DNA from 2 places in the Janthinobacterium tructae genome. Region 2 is predicted to be linked to the other one. Evidence: predicted binding sites of a transcription regulator. Region 2 holds the regulator's gene; the other holds the start of a gene.

Region 1 (9,026 bases), 2.5 Mb from region 2:
TGCTGTGGTACTGGCCCTGGTCGCCGATGGCGCGCATCAGATACATGCCGTGCGCATATGCGCCCAGCGCAAAGAACACGCCGTGGCCCAGGGACAGGATGCCCGTGTAACCCCAGACGAGGTCCAGCGCCAGTGCGGCCAGTGCATAGCACATGAACTTGCCCACCAGCGCCACCACGTAGGCGGACACGTGCAGCGCATGCCCTTCGGCAAACGCCAGGTTAAAAATCGGCAACAGCGCCGCCAGCACCGTGCATGCGGCAATCGCCAGCCAGACAGGCCGCGTGAACAGGCCCTGCTTTATCGGGTAGGAGCTAGTCATTCGACGCTGCGTCCCTTCATGGCAAACAGGCCCTGCGGCCGGCGCTGGATGAAAATGATGATGAACACGAGAATGGCGATCTTCGCCAGCACGGCGCCCGCCACCGGTTCAAGAAATTTGTTGACTTCGCCCAGGCCCAGCGCGGCGATCACGGTGCCGGCCAGCTGGCCCACGCCGCCCAGCACCACCACCATGAAGGAGTCGACGATGTAGCTTTGGCCCAGGTCCGGCCCCACATTGCCCAGCTGCGACAGGGCCACGCCGCCCAGGCCCGCGATGCCGGAACCGAGGCCGAAAGTCAGCATGTCGACCTTGCCCGTGGCCACGCCCACGCAATCGGCCATGCGGCGGTTTTGCGTGACGGCCCGCACGAACAGGCCCAGCCGTGTCTTGTTCAGGATCAACCACACGGCCACCACGACGATGACGGCGAAGACGATGATGGCCAGCCGGTTGTACGGCAACACGAGGCCGCCCAGCACGCTGACGCCGCCCGACATCCAGGCCGGGTTGGCCACTTCCACGTTTTGCGCGCCGAAGATGGTGCGCACAAGCTGCATCAGAATCAGGCTGATGCCCCAGGTGGCCAGCAGGGTTTCCAGCGGCCGGCCATACAGCCAGCGGATCACCGTGCGTTCCAGCGCCACGCCCACCAGGCCGGCAACAAAAAAGGCGGCCGGCAAGGCGGCCAGCAAATACCAGTCCTGCATGGCCGGCAAGTAGCTGCGGAAAAACAGCTGGCACAGATAGGTCGTGTAAGCGCCTATCATCAGCAATTCGCCATGCGCCATGTTGATGATGCCCATCAAGCCGAAGGTGATGGCCAGACCCAGTGCCGCCAGCAGCAGTACGCTGCCCAGGGAAATGCCGTAGAACACATTGCCGGCCAATTCCATGCGTGACACTCGTCCCTTGATCTGGCGCATGGTCTCGATGGCGGCCAGCTGCACAGTCTCGTCGGGCTCCCCCCCTTTCTCCAGCATGGCTTGCAGCACGGGCAGCAAGCGCGCATCGCTGCTGCCGGCCAGCGCCTGCACGGCGGCCTTGCGCGTAGCGGTATCGGGCGCATGCAGGTTGGCGCTGGCGATCAGCACCTGCAATAGCTGTTTAATTTCAGCATCGTTTTCCTGCGCCAGCGCCGTGCGGATCAGGGGAAGCTGCGCGGGATCAAGCGCCTTTTGCAAGGCTTGCGCGGCCTCCAGCCGTACCGTCCGTTGCGGTGCCAGCAACTGCAAGCCCGACAAGGCGCCCGCCACGGCCGCGCGCAAGCGGTTGTTGACCATCACGCCATCGATGCCGTCCGGCACGGCACCCAGCTGGCCCGTGGCCGGATCGTAGGCTTGCTCGCCGTCGACGACATACACCTTGCCATCGGGCGCGGCATACAAGGCGTCGTCCTGCAAGGCTTGCAGCACACGGGCGGCCTCGGGCGTGGCCAGGGCGGCGATCTGCGCGACGGCAACGACGCGGGCTTCAGGGTCGTCGCCAGCCAGCGGTTTCAGCAGATCAGGAGAGATGGCGGCCTGCGCCATGGATGACAGGCACAGGCAGGCGAAGACCAGCAGCGATGTAAATAGCCTCATTGAGTTCCCGGGAAAGCGTTGATGGTCAGCACCACCGGACGCATGCCCGATGGCGCCGGCGTTGCTTTTACAGCTTTTGCTTGCCCTCATTGCCCTTGATATACGGGCTCCACGGCTGGGCGCGTATCGGTTCCTTGGTTTTCCACACGACATTGAATTGCCCATCGGCCTTGATCTCGCCGATCATCACAGGCTTGTGCAGATGGTGATTCGTCGCATCCATGGTCAGCGTGAAGCCCGATGGCGCCTTGACGCTTTGGCCGGCCATGGCGGCGATCACCTTGTCCGTGTCCGTCGACTTGGCCTTTTCCACGGCTTGCGCCCACATATGGATGCCCACATAGGTCGCTTCCATGGGGTCGTTCGTCACCACCGAACCCGCGTTCGGCAACTTTTGCGCCACCGCATACGTTTTCCACTGCTTGATGAAGGCTGTATTCACGGGGTTCTTGACGGATTCAAAGTAATTCCACGCCGCCAGGTGACCAAGCAAGGGCTTGGTATCGATGCCGCGCAGCTCTTCCTCGCCCACGGAAAACGCGACGACGGGCACGTCCGTGGCTTTCAAGCCTGCATTGCCCAGTTCCTTGTAGAACGGCACGTTCGAATCGCCATTGATGGTGGAAATGACGGCCGTCTTGCCGCCCGTGGAAAACTTCTTGATGTTGGCGACGATGGTTTGATAGTCGGCATGGCCGAACGGCGTGTAGACCTCGCTGATATCGCTATCCTTGACCCCTTTGCTTTTCAGGAAGGCGCGCAAGATCTTGTTGGTGGTGCGCGGATACACATAGTCCGTACCCAGCAGCACGAAACGCTTGGCGCCGCCGCCATCCTTGCTCATCAGGTATTCCACTGCCGGGATCGCCTGCTGGTTCGGCGCGGCGCCCGTATAAAACACATTCTTTTCCAGCTCCTCGCCTTCGTATTGCACCGGGTAAAACAGCAGGCTGTTGAGTTCCTTGAAGACGGGCAAAACCGACTTGCGCGACACGGACGTCCAGCAGCCAAACACGACAGCCACTTTATCCTGCGCCACCAGCTGGCGCGCTTTTTCCGCGAACAAGGGCCAGTTCGACGCGGGATCGACGACGACGGCTTCCAGCTTCTTGCCCAGCACACCGCCCTTGGCATTGATCTCGGCGATCGTCATCAGCGCCACATCCTTGAGTGACGTTTCGGAAATGGCCATGGTGCCCGACAGGGAGTGCAAAATGCCCACCTTGATGGTGTCGGCGGCCAAGGCGGCCTGCATGGTGGTGGACGTGGCCAGGGCGAATGCGGCGGCGGCCGCCGCTTTCAGGATGATACGTCGTGACATGGGGACTCCTGTGATGTATTCGTGGGGGGATGGACTGGGCATACGATGTTGTTAAAGCAGAATGCATGCCAGGCTTACAGCAAGCTGCGCAGCCAGGAAGCCAGCTTCAGCGGCGAGTCCGGAATGGGGCAGCCCTCCCCTGATTTGGTGCGACAGCGCTATTTTCCGGTGAGGAAACGCTCCCAGCGTTGCCTTTGATCGTGTTGCGTGGGGAACGGAGGCGCCCCGCGTCGAATAAACTGCGCTATTTACCGGGGACAGAGCCCGAAATTATCGCAATGAAGATATTTATTCAAAAAACAATTGAGCCTTATTGATAACTGGATTAAGATCAAATAACAACATGTCGCGATTCAAACGGCATGCAAAAAAATGGAAGCAATGTCTTTTTATTTTCCACCGAGGTTAATTTCATTCATGAAAAAAATTCTTCTGAGTTTATTTGCATTATCCCTTTTGAGCGCTTGTGCTTCCTCGCCCATGCCGGCGGGAACGCCAGGCAATCAGGTGGCCTATGAAGATAGTGAAGCAGTTACTGGCAGCAATATCAAGAAACGCCTGAGAAAAGGTCACGACGTGATGTCCGTGGTATCGAAAGATGAAGTCGATGATTTTCGCCAGCAAATGCCGGCACAGCCAGCAGCCAAAGGGTTTTAAAGGGCGGGCCGTACTGGCCAGCGCGGTCGCCCTGTTTCAGGCCGCTATCATGCATATCGCCTGACAATAAAAAAGCCTGCTTGCGCGCCGAAATGAATTTTCGGCAACGCAACCAGGCTTTTTATCGGACAGCGCAGCAGTTCACATCCAGCCGCCTCAGCGCGTTGCCTCCCCGGATCTGCCACGCAGGCGGCGCCAGCCCTTGCGTCCCAGCGGGAACAGCAGCACGAACGCGATCAGCCACGGCAGAATATACGCCATGGCCGTGATGGCGTTGGCCACGCCTTCCGACAGGTTTTCCGTGAAATTGCCCAGCGCGCGCTTGACGGGACGCCAGAACGACTGCTTGCCTTCGGCACTGATGGCCACGTTCAGCAAGTCCGTGTCGATGCGCTGCATCAACAGCGCATTGGCCGCCGTCGCCTGCTCCAGTTCCACTTGCACGGTGGCCAGTTCCTTGGTCACCTTGATCAGCGCGTCGACGTTCGCGCCCGAGCGTTTTTCCAGGTCCTGCAATTGCGCCTGGTACTGCTTGAGCATCTCCAGGCGTTTCTTGCTGTCGAGCACGGGACGCCCCAGGTCTTCCACCTTGGTGCCCTGGCTAGTGACGTCGCCTCCGGCCGCGACCAGCGCCACGAGCTTCTTGATGCCGGCCGGCTTGGCGCGCATGCTGATGCGCGCGTGCACGTAACGGCCGCCGTCAATGCTGGAGTCGAGCAGCAAGCAGCCGTTTTCCGTGTCGGCCTTGCAGGCGGCGACCACTTGTTCATACAGGGGGCGCACTTGCGCCTCGTGCGTATCGACGCTGACATTGTGTTCATAGGCAAGAAACTCGCTGCCTTTTTCCTTGCCATCGAGACGCGCGGCACTGGACTGGCCCGCGCTCTCGCCCTTGCCGCCGCAACCGGCCAGCAGCAACAGGCCGATCAGGCTGATATACAGTTTTTTCATGCTTTCTTTCTTTGAATTATTTTCGAACCGGCAACATCTCAACATCGGGCAAATGCGCGGCCACATCCTGCACCGTGGAGTAGCCGGTCAGGGACGCCACCACCTGCGCCAGCGGTGCCGGCCAGATTTCCGGTAGATCGCGCTCCTCGGGCGCCAGCACGGGAAAGGCCAGCTGCTCCTGCGGTGGCGTGAAGGCGGCAGCGACGCCGGGCTTGTTGCCGCGCGCATCGATGCGGTACCAGCCAAACTCTTGCAGATACACGGCATTCAAGCCATGCAGGCAGAACGGCGGCCCCACTTCGCCCACGGCCAGGCGCTGGTAGCACAGGCCGGCAGGAATGCCGTTGGCGCGCAGCAGCGCGGCCAGCAGATGGCTCTTTGCATAACAGTAACCCGTGCCATGCTGCAAGACCTCGGAAGCGCGGCAGGTGACGGGATTGCGCTGGTAATCCCAGCTGTGGGCAATCTCGTCGCGCACGAAGGCAAAGCAGCGGGCCGCGATGGCGGCGTCGCCCACCGCGCCGGCAGCCAGTTCGGCCGCCCTGGCGCGCACGGCCGGATGCTCGCTGTCGATATAGGTGCTGCTGGCCAGATAGATGGAAAAGTCGGTAACCATGGCATCAAGATCATGCAAAAAGATAATGCGCGATTCTAGTCGAAACGGCCCGAAATCGAGCGTTTCCTTGCGCAGGAACAAAGAAAAACCATGCGTCAGCCTGGCTGCGCCGGGGCCGGCGGCTTTGGCGGCGGCCCGGTAGCTGGTATCATGCGGGCAAACGCAGCCGGCCCTGTCGGCCCGGCACCTGCACTACCCTGCGAAGCGGCCCCGCCACCCGGCGCGCCGCCGACGCCACCCTACAGATCAGAGAAACGAGTTCCTATGAGCACACCATCGTCCCACCCATCGTTCTGGCGCCGAGTCCCGCTGGCTTTCGGCGCCTTCTTCAGCACCCTGTCGGACGCCGCCTATGCGGCCCGCGTGGAAAAACTGTCCTTGCCCGAGGCGGCGCCGGTGGCTCCTGCTCCTGCACCAGCCCCCGTGCCAACGCCGGCCGCCGCGCCCGTCATATTAAAAGAAGCCACGCCGGACGCCGCCCTGCAACTGCTGGCGCTGCTGCAACGCGAAGCACGCCTGATCGACTTCACCCAGGAAAACCTGGGCAGCCATGCCGATGCCGACATCGGCGCGGCCGCCCGCGTGGTGCACGAAGGCTGCGCCAAGGTCATGCGCGAATACTTCACCATCGAGGCCGTGCGCCAGGAAGCCGAGGGCAGCCGCATCGTGCTGCAGGAAGGTTTTGATTCCGCGCAAGTTCGCCTGACGGGCAACGTGGTCGGCTCGGCGCCATTCACTGGCACCCTGAGCCACCGCGGCTGGCGCGCCGCCAGCGTGCGCCTGCCGAAACTGAGCGGGCAGCACGACGCCGCCATCCTGGCTCCGGCCGAGGTGGAACTGTGAACGATACCGTCAACCCTGGCCCGCGCTACGCCATCGGCATCGACCTGGGCACCACCCACAGCGCCCTGTCATATGTGAACCTGGTCGAGAGCGACGGCGAAAAGTCCAGCCATGGCGTGCTGAAAGTGCCGCAACTGTCGGCGCCGGGCACCGTCGAAGACCTTTCGCTGCTGCCCTCGTTCGTGTATCTGCCGCACGCCGACGAAGTGGCGGCGGGCGACCTGGCCCTGCCCTGGGTCACCGAGGAAGCCGAAGCACCGTTCGTCGTCGGCGAAATGGCCCGCAGCCGCGGCGCCACCACGCCGATTCGTCTGGTCTCGAGCGCGAAAAGCTGGCTGTGCCACCCGGGCGTCGATCGCCGCGCGGCGATTTTGCCGAACGACGCGCCGGCCGAAGTCGCGCGCATTTCGCCCATCACGGCCGCCACGCGCTACCTGACGCACTTGCGCCAGGCCTGGGACAACGCCCACCCGCAGGCGCCGTTCGCGCAGCAGGAAATCACGGTGACGATACCCGCGTCGTTCGATCCGGCCGCGCGCGAGCTGACGATGGAAGCGGCGCAGGCGGCCGGCTACACCTCGCTGACCCTGCTGGAAGAGCCGCAGGCGGCCCTGTACAGCTGGATCCAGACCAGCGAAGGCCGCTGGCGCAAGGAAGTCAAGCCGGGCGACATCATTTTAGTGGTCGACGTGGGCGGCGGCACCAGCGACTTTTCGCTGATCGCCGTGCTCGAACGCGACGGCGTGCTGGAACCGCATCGCGTGGCCGTCGGTGAACACATCCTGCTTGGCGGCGACAATATGGACCTGGCGCTGGCCCACCTGGTGGCACGCAAGCTGGCCGCCAATGGCACGCAGCTCGACGCCTGGCAAATGCGCGCACTCACTTATGGCTGCCGTAGCGCCAAGGAAAGCCTGCTGGCCGACAGCGGCCTCGATGTGGCACCGATCGTCGTGCCGAGCCGCGGCTCGAAACTGATTGGCGGCTCCATCCGCACGGAACTGACGCGCGCCGAAGTGTCCACCTTCATTCTCGACGGTTTCTTCCCGCAAGTGGAAGCATCGAGCCGCCCTGCCGTGCGCACGCGCGCCGGCCTGACGCAACTGGGCTTGCCATATGCGCAGGACGCGGCCATCACGCGCCACCTGGCCGCGTTCCTGGGCCGGCAAGTGGCGGCCACCAGCGAACTGGAAGGCTTTGCCGGCCGCCAGGCAGAAGGCGCCAGCTTCTTGCACCCGACGGCCGTGCTGTTCAACGGCGGCGTCTTCAAGTCGGACTTGCTGGTGCAGCGCATCATGGCGACAGTCAACGACTGGCTGTACCTGGAAGGCGCGGAACCGGCACGCATGCTGGCCGGGGCCGACCTGGACCTGGCCGTGGCGCGTGGCGCGGCCTACTACAGCTACGTGCGGCGCGGCCATGGCGTACGCATTCGCGGCGGCACAGCCAGCGCCTTCTACGTCGCCATCGAATCGGCCATGCCGGCCATCCCCGGCATGGAACCGCCGATCCAGGCCCTGTGCGTGGCACCGTTCGGCATGGAAGAAGGCAGCGAACTGGAACTGCCGGGCCAGCAATTCGGCCTGGTGGTGGGAGAGCCCGTGCACTTCCGCTTCTTCGCCTCGTCCACGCGCCGCAACGACCAGATCGGCGACTTGCTCGACTTCTGGGGCCCCGATGAATTGCAGGAGCTGAGCGAAATCCAGGCGACCCTGTCCGCCGAAGGCCGGTCGGCCGGCGACGTGGTGCAAGTGAAATTGCACGCACGCGTGACAGAAGCGGGCACGCTGGAACTGCTGGCCGTTTCCCCTGACGGCGCCGAGCGCTGGAAAGTGGAATTCGACGTGCGCGGCACGCCGCAGCCATAAACATGCGCAGCGCTGTGGGCAAGCCGGCCTTCCTGGTCGGCATCGACCTGGGCACCACCAACACGGTGGTGGCGTATGCGGATGCCAACGATGCGCAGGCGGGAATACAGCTGTTCGCCATCGAGCAGCTGCTCGCTCCCGGCGAAGTGGGCGCACGCCCCCTGCTGCCTTCCTTGCGCTACCATCCTGCCGCCGGCGAACTGGCGGCGGGCGACTTGCAGCTGCCGTGGCCAAAGCAGGACGTTGAACACCCCGTGCTGGGCGCCCTGGCGCGCCAGCTCGGCGCGCAAGTGCCGGGCCGCCTCGTTTCCAGCGCAAAGAGCTGGCTGTCGCATGCGAACGTGGACCGCCAGGCGCCGATTTTGCCTTGGGGCGCCGATGCCGACGTGGCCAAGGTGTCGCCCGTGGCGGCCAGCGCCAGCTACCTCGCGTATGTGCGCGCCGCCTGGAATCACCGCTTCCCGCAGGCGCCGCTCGAAGAGCAGGAACTGGTGCTGACCATCCCCGCCTCGTTCGACGAGGGTGCGCGCGCACTCACCCTGGAGGCGGCGCGCCTGGCGGGTTTGCCCACCTTGCGGCTGGTGGAAGAGCCGCAGGCGGCCTTCTATGATTTCCTGCAGCGGCGGCGCGCCACCTTGCGCGACGACCTGGCCAATACGCGCCGCATTTTAGTCTGCGACGTGGGCGGCGGCACGACCGATTTCAGCCTGATCGACGTCGCCTTCGACGAGGATGGCGAACCGCAGCTCACGCGCAGCAGCGTGGGCAACCATTTGATACTCGGCGGCGACAATATGGACCTGGCGCTGGCCCACCTGGTGGAAACGCGCATGGCGGCAGGCGTCGAAGGTGGCATGAAGCTGTC
Region 2 (9,026 bases):
TTCAACTGGTCGAGGTCGCTGTCGTCGTGGCTGCGCACGATGACGGGCAAGGTGGGCGCCATGTCGTTGAGTAAATGCAATAACTTCAGTGCCGAGGGGGTATTCGCATAGGTGATCACCACGGCGCTGGCCCGGTAGATACCGGCCGCCACCAGGCTTTCGCGCCGGCCCGCGTCGCCATACGAGACGTGGGCGCCAGCCAGCTGCGCCTCCTGCACCCGTTCCGGGTCCAGGTCCAGCGCGTGGTACTCGATCTTTTCTTCCGCCAGCAGGGTGGCCAGGCTTTGCCCGCTGCGCCCGAAGCCGGCGATCAGCACGTGTTTCTGCGACGCCATGGTGCGCGTGGCGATCTTGGTGAGCGCCAGCGATTGCATCATCCAGTCGTTGGCCGCCAGCTTCATGACGATGGCATCGGACTTGGCGATGAGGAAGGGCGCCACCAGCATCGACAGCACCATCGAGGCCAGTACCACCTGCACGACGAACGGATCCATCAGCTTGATGCCGCCCGCCAGGTTCAGCAGCACGAAGCCGAATTCGCCCGCCTGCGCCAGTCCCAGTCCCGTGCGCAAGGCCACGCCGTTGCTTGACCCGAACAGCCGGGCCAGGCCCGCGATCAGGGCAAATTTCAGCAGCACGGGGCCGCACAGCAGCAGCAAGACCAGCCACCAGTTGTCGAGCACCACACGGATATTGAGCAGCATGCCGACGGTGATGAAGAACAGGCCGAGCAGCACGTCGCGGAAGGGCTTGATATCCTCTTCCACCTGGTGCTTGAATTCCGTCTCGGAAATGAGCATGCCGGCAACAAACGCGCCCAGGGCCAGCGACAGCCCCGCCCGTTCCGTGATCCAGGCCGCGCCCAAGGTGATCAGCAGCAGGTTGAGCATGAACAATTCCTGCGAGCGGCGCTTGGCGACGATGGTCAGCCAGCCACGCACCAGCTTCTGGCCGATGAACAAGAGCAGAATCAGGACAACCAGGGCCTTGCCACCGGCCCAGGCCAGGGTTTCGGCCAGGTTGTCCGAATCGCGCGTGAGGGCGGGAATCAGGATCAGCAGGGGCACCACGGCCAGGTCCTGGAACAGCAAAATGCCGATGATCTTGCGGCCGTGTTCGCTTTCCAGTTCCAGCCGTTCCGTGAGCATTTTCGAGACGATGGCCGTCGACGACATGGCCAGCGCACCACCCAGGGCGAAGGCGGCTTGCCAGCTCAGGTGGATGTAGGCGGACAGGTAGCGTCCGACGAACCAGCCGAAGACGACTGTGGCGATGATGGTGGTGACCACCTGCGCCATGCCCAGTCCGAAGACGATGCGCCGCATGGCGAGGAACTTGGGCAGAGAAAATTCCAACCCGATGGAAAACATCAGGAAGACGACGCCGAATTCGGCCAGGGTGTGGCTGGCTTCGTTCTCGGCTGCCAGGCCCAGCGCGTGGGGGCCGATGACGATGCCGACGGCCAGGTAGCCCAGCATGGGCGGCAGATGCAACATTCTGAAAGCGACCACGCCCAGCACGGCGCTGCCGAGTAACATCAGGGTCAGTTCAAGCGAGGAAAACATGGGTTGCCCGGTGCGGTCAATGGAAATCGTTGTTTGTTGTGACTGGCAAGTTTTTTGCTTTCCTAATTCGTTTATACTTTGGGCATGAGTGTAACCCATGAAAAAACAATGCTGAAAGCTTTTGATCGAATTGACATGCAAGCGACGACCGAGCGCGCCGTCGCGCTGGCCCGCACCACCTTGCAGATCGAGTCCGACGCCATCGTTGCGCTGCACGCGCGCCTGGCCACGGACGACAGCGTAGGCCGCGCCGTGGCGATGTTGCTGCAATGCAAGGGGCGTGTCGTCGTCTCCGGCATCGGCAAGTCCGGCCATATCGCGCGCAAGATTGCCGCCACCCTCGCTTCCACCGGCACGCCGGCCCTGTTCGTGCATCCGGCCGAAGCGGCCCATGGCGACCTGGGCATGGTCACCTCGGACGATGCTTTTATTGCCATATCGTACTCCGGCGAATCGTCGGAACTGATGGCCATCATGCCCGTCGTCAAGCGCATGGGCGGCGTGCTCATTTCCATGACGGGCAAACCGAACTCCAGCCTGGCGCAATTGGCCGACGTGCACCTGGATATTTCCGTTGAGAAAGAAGCCTGTCCGCTGAACCTGGCGCCGACGGCCAGCACCACCGTCACCCTGGCTCTGGGCGACGCGATCGCCGTGGCCTTGCTCGACTTGCGCGGCTTCAAGGAAGAAGATTTCGCCCGCTCGCACCCGGGTGGCGCCCTGGGCCGCCGCCTGCTCACGCATGTGCATGACGTCATGCGCAGCGGCGAACGTGTACCGAAGGTGCCCGTGGACGCTTCCTTGCTGCAGGCGCTGGAAGAAATGACGAAGAAGGGCATGGGCATGACGGCCGTCGTCGATGCGGATGAGCGCCCCGTGGGCGTGTTTACCGATGGCGACTTGCGCCGCATGTTCGAGCGCGTGCAGGATTTCACGCAAGTGGCGATCCGCGACGTCATGCATGCGCAGCCGCGCAGCATCGCGCCCGAACGCCTGGCCGTCGATGCCGTGGCCGTGATGGAGCAGTTCCGCATCAACCAGATGCTGGTCGTCGATGCCGACGGCAAGCTGGTGGGCGCGCTGCATATCCATGATCTGACGCAAGCGAAGGTGATCTGATGGATAGCGTAGCGGACAACCTGGCGCGCGCGGCCAAGGTCAAACTGATGATCTTTGACGTCGACGGCGTGCTCACCGACGGCAGCCTGCATTTCGGCCCCGATGGCGAGATGATGAAAACGTTTAATGTGTATGATGGCCTGGGCATCAAGCTGCTGCAGGAATCGGGCGTGCAGACGGCCATCATCAGCGCGCGCCGCTCGGCCATCACGGCGCGCCGCGCGCAAGACCTGGGCATTACCCATGTGCACCAGGGCGGTCACGACAAGCTGACGCCGTTTCGCGAACTGCTGGCGCTGACGGGCTTGACGGAAGAGCAATGCGGCTATATCGGCGACGATGTCATCGATGCGCCCATCCTGCGCCGCGTGGGCTTTGCCGTCAGCGTGCCGGGCGGGCGTCCGGAAGCGCTGGACCTGGCGCACCATGTGACGCAGGCCGGCGGCGGCCGTGGCGCGGTGCGCGAGATCTGCGAATTCCTGCTGCGCGCTCAGGATAACTATGCGCGCGTCATGGCGCCATTCCTGGAGTGAGGCGCATCGCCTTGCCGCCAGTCAGATTTGAAAGAGTGAAATCCTATGCGTAAGCCAGGAGGCGCCCATCGCTGGCGCATGATTTTTACCGTGCTGGGGGCCGTCGTCTTTGCGCTGGGCAGCTTTTGGCTGCTGGAAGTGATGAACAAGAATGCCCAGGACATCACGGCCAGCAAGCATCTGGATGAGCCAGACTATTTCATCACCAATTTCAGCCTGGTGCGCATGGACTTGACGGGTAAACCCAGCTATATCGTATCGGGCACCAAGCTCACGCATTATCCGCTCGACGATTCATCCGATATCGACCAGCCTTTCGTGCGCAAGCTTACGCCTGGCATGCCGCCGATGAACATGAATGCGGAACTGGCGCATATCGACCAGGACAATACCCGGTTGCAACTGCACCGCAAGGTCGTGATCGACCGCGTGGCCAGTCCGAAGGCGCAGAACCTGACAGTCAAGACGGAAGCGCTGACGGTATTCCCGGATGAAGAAAGAATGGAAACGGACGTGCCTGTCGATATCCTGACGGGCGCCTCGCGCATCAATGGCATCGGCATGAAGGCCAATAACGCCACTGGCGTGGTGGAAGTGCAGAATGCGCTGCGCATGGTCCTCCCGCCGAAACCGCGCCCGGCTGCGGCGGCAAAATGACAGAATGAAACAAGGAAACCATACTATGAAGAATATCTTGCTGTTGACCGTATTTTCTCTGGCCATGATGGGCGTGGCGCATGCCGAGAAGGCCGATTCCGAGAAGGAAGCCGTCATCACGGCACGTAGCGGCCACGTCGATGACGTCAAGCAGGTACGCACGCTGACGGGCGACGTCGTGCTGGTGAAAGGGACTCTGACCATGAAGGCGGGCCGGGCCCTGATCACGGAAGACCCGCAAGGCTACCAGTTCATCACCTTCTGGGCCGATCCCGGCAAGCTGGCCACCTTCCGCCAGAAGCGCGATGGCGCGGGCGACCTGTGGGTGGAAGGCGAGGCGGAGCGCGTGGAATACGATAACAAGACGGAAGTGGTGAAACTGTTTTCCAAGGCCAAGCTGACGCGCCTGGAAGGCACGAAAGTGACCGACGTGGCCAACGGTGCCTTCATCTCGTATGACAGCCGCAAGGAAGTATTCAAAATGGAAAATTCCGACAGCGGCACCAGCACGCCCGATGGCGGCAGCGTGCGCATGGTGATCCAGCCGAAGCCCAAGGCGCCGGCCACGCCCGCACCAGGAAAGAACTAATGGACAATACACGTTGCGGCAGCACCCTGATCGTTCGCGGGCTGCAAAAAACCTATGGCAAGCGGCAAGTCGTGCATGATGTCTCGCTGCAAGTCGAATGCGGCGAAGTGGTGGGATTGCTGGGCCCGAACGGCGCCGGCAAGACCACCTCGTTCTACATGATCGTCGGCCTGGTGCCGTCGGACGGCGGCACCATCGATATCAGCGGCGTGGACATTTCCCGCCTGCCGATCCACCGCCGCGCGCAGATGGGCCTGTCGTATCTGCCGCAGGAAGCGTCCGTCTTCCGCAAGCTGACGGTGGAAGACAATATCCGCGCCGTGCTGGAAATCCAGACCGTCGAAGGCCGTCCCCTGAAGAAGGCCGAGATCGAGGAGCGCCTGGATAAATTGCTGGCCGACTTGCAAATTGAAAAGTTGCGCGAGAACCAGGCGCTGTCGCTGTCGGGCGGCGAGCGCCGCCGTGTGGAAATCGCCCGCGCGCTGGCGACCGACCCGCGTTTCGTGCTGCTCGACGAACCGTTCGCCGGTGTCGACCCGATCGCCGTGATCGAGATCCAGCGCATCGTGCGCTTCTTGAAGGAGCGCAATATCGGCGTGCTGATCACCGACCATAATGTGCGCGAGACGCTGGGTATCTGCGACCGTGCCTACATCATCAACCAGGGCTCGGTGCTGGCGTCGGGACGCCCCGACGACATCATCGCGAACGAGTCGGTACGCCGGGTCTACCTGGGCGAACACTTCCGCATGTGAGCCAATGAAACAATCATTGCAGCTGCGCACTTCGCAGCACCTGGCACTGACGCCGCAGTTGCAGCAATCGATACGCCTGTTGCAATTGTCTACCCTGGAATTGCACCAGGAACTAGAGCAACTGCTGACGGACAATCCCTTGCTCGAGCGCCTCGACGATCCGCTCGATCATTCGCTGCGCCTGCTGTCCGACGGGGCCCTGAGTTCCACGGCCGCGCCGGCCGAAGCGCCGCCCCAGCCGCCAGGCCAGGATGCGCCTGCGGCGCCGGCCGAAGCAGAAGCCTTTGATGGCGAGGCGGGCGACGGCCCGGCCGCCGCGGACGGCGGCGACAGCGACTGGAGCGAGGCGAGCCGGGGCAAGGCGCCCGACGACGAAGATTCCCGTCCGCAATTGGAAGCCCATCACTGCACCCTGCGCGAGCACCTGATGGAGCAGATGCGCGTGACGGTGCTCGAGTTGCGCGACCGCGCGCTGGTCGAGCTGATCATCGACGCGCTCGACGACAATGGCTACCTGGAAGAGTCACTCGACGACATCCTGGCGCGCCTGCCGGAAGAGCTGGAAATCGACGCCGACGAGATGCGCACGGCCTTGTCCCTGTTGCAAAGTTTCGATCCGCCCGGCGTGGGTGCGCGCAATGCATCCGAATGCCTGGCGCTGCAAATCAAGCGTTTGCCGCACGTCGCCATGGTGACGCGGCGCATGGCCCTCGTCATCGTGGAAAAGCACCTGGCCTGGTTTGCCCAGCGCGATTTCAACAAGCTGAAAAAAGCCCTCGATTGCGACGAGGAAGACTTGCGCGAAGCGCAGACGGTGATTCGCCAGTGCAATCCGCATCCGGGCGCCGTGTTCGCCTCGGACGTGTCCGATTACGTGGTGCCCGACGTCGTCGTCAAGCGCGCGCGCAATGGCTGGCAAGTCACCCTGAACAACGACGTCATGCCGCGCCTGCGCGTCAACGCCATGTACGCCAACTTGCTCAAGCAGGGCAAGGGCGAGGGCGCCATGGGCGCACAGTTGCAGGAAGCCAAGTGGCTGATCAAGAATATGCGCCAGCGCTTTGACACGATCCTGCGCGTGGCGCAAGCGATAGTAGAAAGACAAAAGAACTTTTTCTCGCATGGGGCCGTTGCCATGCGCCCCCTTGTGCTCCGTGAAATAGCTGATACACTGGGTTTACACGAGAGTACTATCTCGCGGGTAACAACTCAAAAGTACATGCTGACCCCGCACGGCATGTTCGAGTTGAAATATTTCTTTGGTAGCCACGTCGCCACCGAAGCGGGGGGCGAAGCATCATCGACGGCGATACGGGCATTGATCGTGCAACTGACAGGAGCAGAAGACCCTAAAAATCCTTTATCCGACAGTAAGATTGCGGACATGCTGGGGGAACAAGGCATGGTGATTGCGCGACGTACTGTTGCCAAATACCGGGAAGCGTTGAAAATTCCGCCAGTGAGCCTGCGTAAGTGTTTGTAAGTTTTTTTCGGTTCCTCTGCGGGCCGGATAGGATGGACCGCACGAACCCGATCATCTTTAGGAGTGTGTATGAATCTCACCATCAGCGGACATCATCTCGAAGTGACACCAGCCATCCGTGAATACGTACAAACGAAGCTGGAGCGCGTGAAACGTCATTTCGATCAAGTTATCGATATCGCCGTGATTCTGACCGTGGATAACCTCAAAGAGAAAGAAAAACGTCAAAAGGCCGAAGTCAACCTGCGTCTGAGTGGCAAAACTGTCTATGTGGAAAGCCTGGCGCATGACCTGTATGCCGCAATCGATATCCTGATCGACAAGCTGGACAGGCAAGTGATGAAATACAAAACCAAAGTGCAAGGGCACGGTAAAGAGGCGATCAAGCATCTGCCAGACAACTCCGAGGAAGACGCCGTCGTCGCCGTTTAAGGCCACCCGCTTCCAGCAGTTGTGATCAACTAAGGGCGCACATCTTGCGCCCTTTTTTGCGCCCGTACCTGTCGAACGCAATGTTCCCCATGCAGGCGCTAGAATGTTTGCACTTTCACTTCTTTCTGCCTGCCATGAGCGACTTCGTCCAGACCTCCATCCGCAACCGTACCGGGCACATCGTGCTCGACCGTCCGAAAGCCTTCAATTCCCTGTCGCTGGAGATGGTGCGCGCCCTGAGTGCCGTCTTGCTGGCCTGGCGCGACGATCCGCAGGTGGACGCCGTCGTGATCCGTTCCAGCAGCGAAAAAGCCCTGTGCGCCGGTGGCGACATCCGTTTCTTTTACGATGCGGGCCTGGCTACGCCGCAAGGCGGCAGTGCGTTGCTGGAAGATTTCTTTACGGAAGAATACGCCTTAAATCATGTGATTCATTTCTACCCGAAACCGTATATCGCCGTGATGGATGGCGTGGTCATGGGCGGCGGCATGGGCGTGGCGCAAGCCGGGCCCGGCAACCGCCTGCGCATCGTCACGGGCCGCACGCGCATGGCCATGCCGGAAGTCAATATCGGCTTGTTCCCGGACGTGGGCGGCAGTTATTTCCTGTCCCGCCTGGCCGGCCGGCTGGGCCTGTACCTGGGCTTGACGGGCTTGACGATCAACGCGGCCGATGCCCTGTACACGGGCCTGGCCGATGTCTACCTGCCCGAGGCGCAGATGGGGGCGCTGCTGGCCCTGTTCGACTCGACGCCGGGCGAGGCCTTGCCGGTGGCCATCAAGGCGCTGGCCGCGCCGTTTCAGGCCGAGGCGGGGGCTTCTCCTTTGGCCACCGCGCGCACGGCGCTGGACCGCCACTTCGGCGCCCCTTCCGTGGCTGCCATCATGGCCTCGCTGGCGCAGGACGACAGCGCGTTCGCGGGCAAGGCCCTGGCGGCCATGCGCCTGCGTTCTCCCTTGATGATGTCGGTGACCCTGGAATTACTGCAACGCGGTGCCCATCTGGGCGTGGCCGATTGCCTGCGCCTGGAGCGCAGCGTGGTGCGCCACAATTTCGCGCATGGCGAAGTGCTCGAAGGCGTGCGCGCGCTGGTGATCGACAAGGACAATGCGCCACGCTGGAACCCTGCCAGCCTGGACGAGGTCGATGCAGCCATGGTGGCGCGTTTCTTTGCGCCCGTCTGGCCGGCGTCAGCGCATCCGCTGCGCCACCTCGATTAATTAGCTGCGCTCGCGGTGGCGCAAGACCACGCGCTCGTTGGGGCCGAAGTATTGCGCCAGCCGTTCCGCCATGTACACGGAGCGGTGCTGGCCGCCCGTGCAACCGAGCGCCACCGTCAGGTAGCTGCGGTTGTCGGATTTGAATGACGGCAACCACTTCTCGATGAAGGCGCGGATGTCGGCCAGCAGCTCCAGCGCGCTCGGTTGCGCGTCGAGGAAGGCGATCACGGGCGCATCGCGTCCGTCGAGCGGACGCAGCGCCAGGTCGTAATAGGGATTCGGCAAGGCCCGCACATCGAAGACGAAATCGGCGTCCAGCGGCACGCCCAGTTTGAAGGCGAACGATTCGAAGAACAGGGTCAGCGGCGCGCGTTCGGAGGCGACGATATCCTTGATCCAGGCGCGCAATTTATTGGCGCTCAGTTCCGAGGTATCGATCACATGGCCCAGCTGTTCGATGGTCGACAGGCGCTCGCGTTCTTCCGAGATGCATTCGATCAGGGTGCGGCGGCTGGCGGGGTTCTGGTTCGGACGCAATTCGTGCGACAGCGGATGGCTGCGCCGCGTTTCCGAGAAGCGCGCCACCAGCGAATGCGTGGTGGCCGTGAGGAACATCACCTTGACGTCATGCCCCTGGTCGCGCAGCAGGGCCACATTGTGCGGCAGGCTGGCC

What was found. Region 2 encodes sigma-54, which starts transcription at its own class of promoters, with help from an activator protein. Its sites were predicted from a motif close to TGGCANGNAANCTGCTTT; they were not measured.
Region 1: the regulator sigma-54 is predicted to act here: its motif matches at 3,280-3,297, upstream of urtA (urea ABC transporter substrate-binding protein).

Annotation. Positions count from the first base shown of each region.
Region 1 covers NZ_CP041185.1:2,178,729-2,187,754, forward strand. Annotated here, with positions in the region: gene urtC (urea ABC transporter permease subunit UrtC) at 1-322, opposite strand, end outside; gene urtB (urea ABC transporter permease subunit UrtB) at 319-1,905, opposite strand; gene urtA (urea ABC transporter substrate-binding protein) at 1,973-3,226, opposite strand; gene FJQ89_RS09490 (hypothetical protein) at 3,644-3,883, shown strand; gene FJQ89_RS09495 (DUF4349 domain-containing protein) at 4,040-4,834, opposite strand; gene FJQ89_RS09500 (transglutaminase-like domain-containing protein) at 4,851-5,450, opposite strand; gene FJQ89_RS09505 (DUF2760 domain-containing protein) at 5,715-6,293, shown strand; gene FJQ89_RS09510 (Hsp70 family protein) at 6,290-8,161, shown strand; gene FJQ89_RS09515 (Hsp70 family protein) at 8,164-9,026, shown strand, end outside.
Region 2 covers NZ_CP041185.1:4,704,597-4,713,622, forward strand. Annotated here, with positions in the region: gene FJQ89_RS20635 (monovalent cation:proton antiporter family protein) at 1-1,565, opposite strand, end outside; gene FJQ89_RS20640 (KpsF/GutQ family sugar-phosphate isomerase) at 1,650-2,684, shown strand; gene FJQ89_RS20645 (KdsC family phosphatase) at 2,684-3,217, shown strand; gene lptC (LPS export ABC transporter periplasmic protein LptC) at 3,263-3,874, shown strand; gene lptA (lipopolysaccharide transport periplasmic protein LptA) at 3,900-4,463, shown strand; gene lptB (LPS export ABC transporter ATP-binding protein) at 4,463-5,218, shown strand; gene FJQ89_RS20665 (RNA polymerase factor sigma-54) at 5,223-6,701, shown strand; gene hpf (ribosome hibernation-promoting factor, HPF/YfiA family) at 6,771-7,133, shown strand; gene FJQ89_RS20675 (enoyl-CoA hydratase/isomerase family protein) at 7,268-8,353, shown strand; gene rapZ (RNase adapter RapZ) at 8,354-9,026, opposite strand, start outside.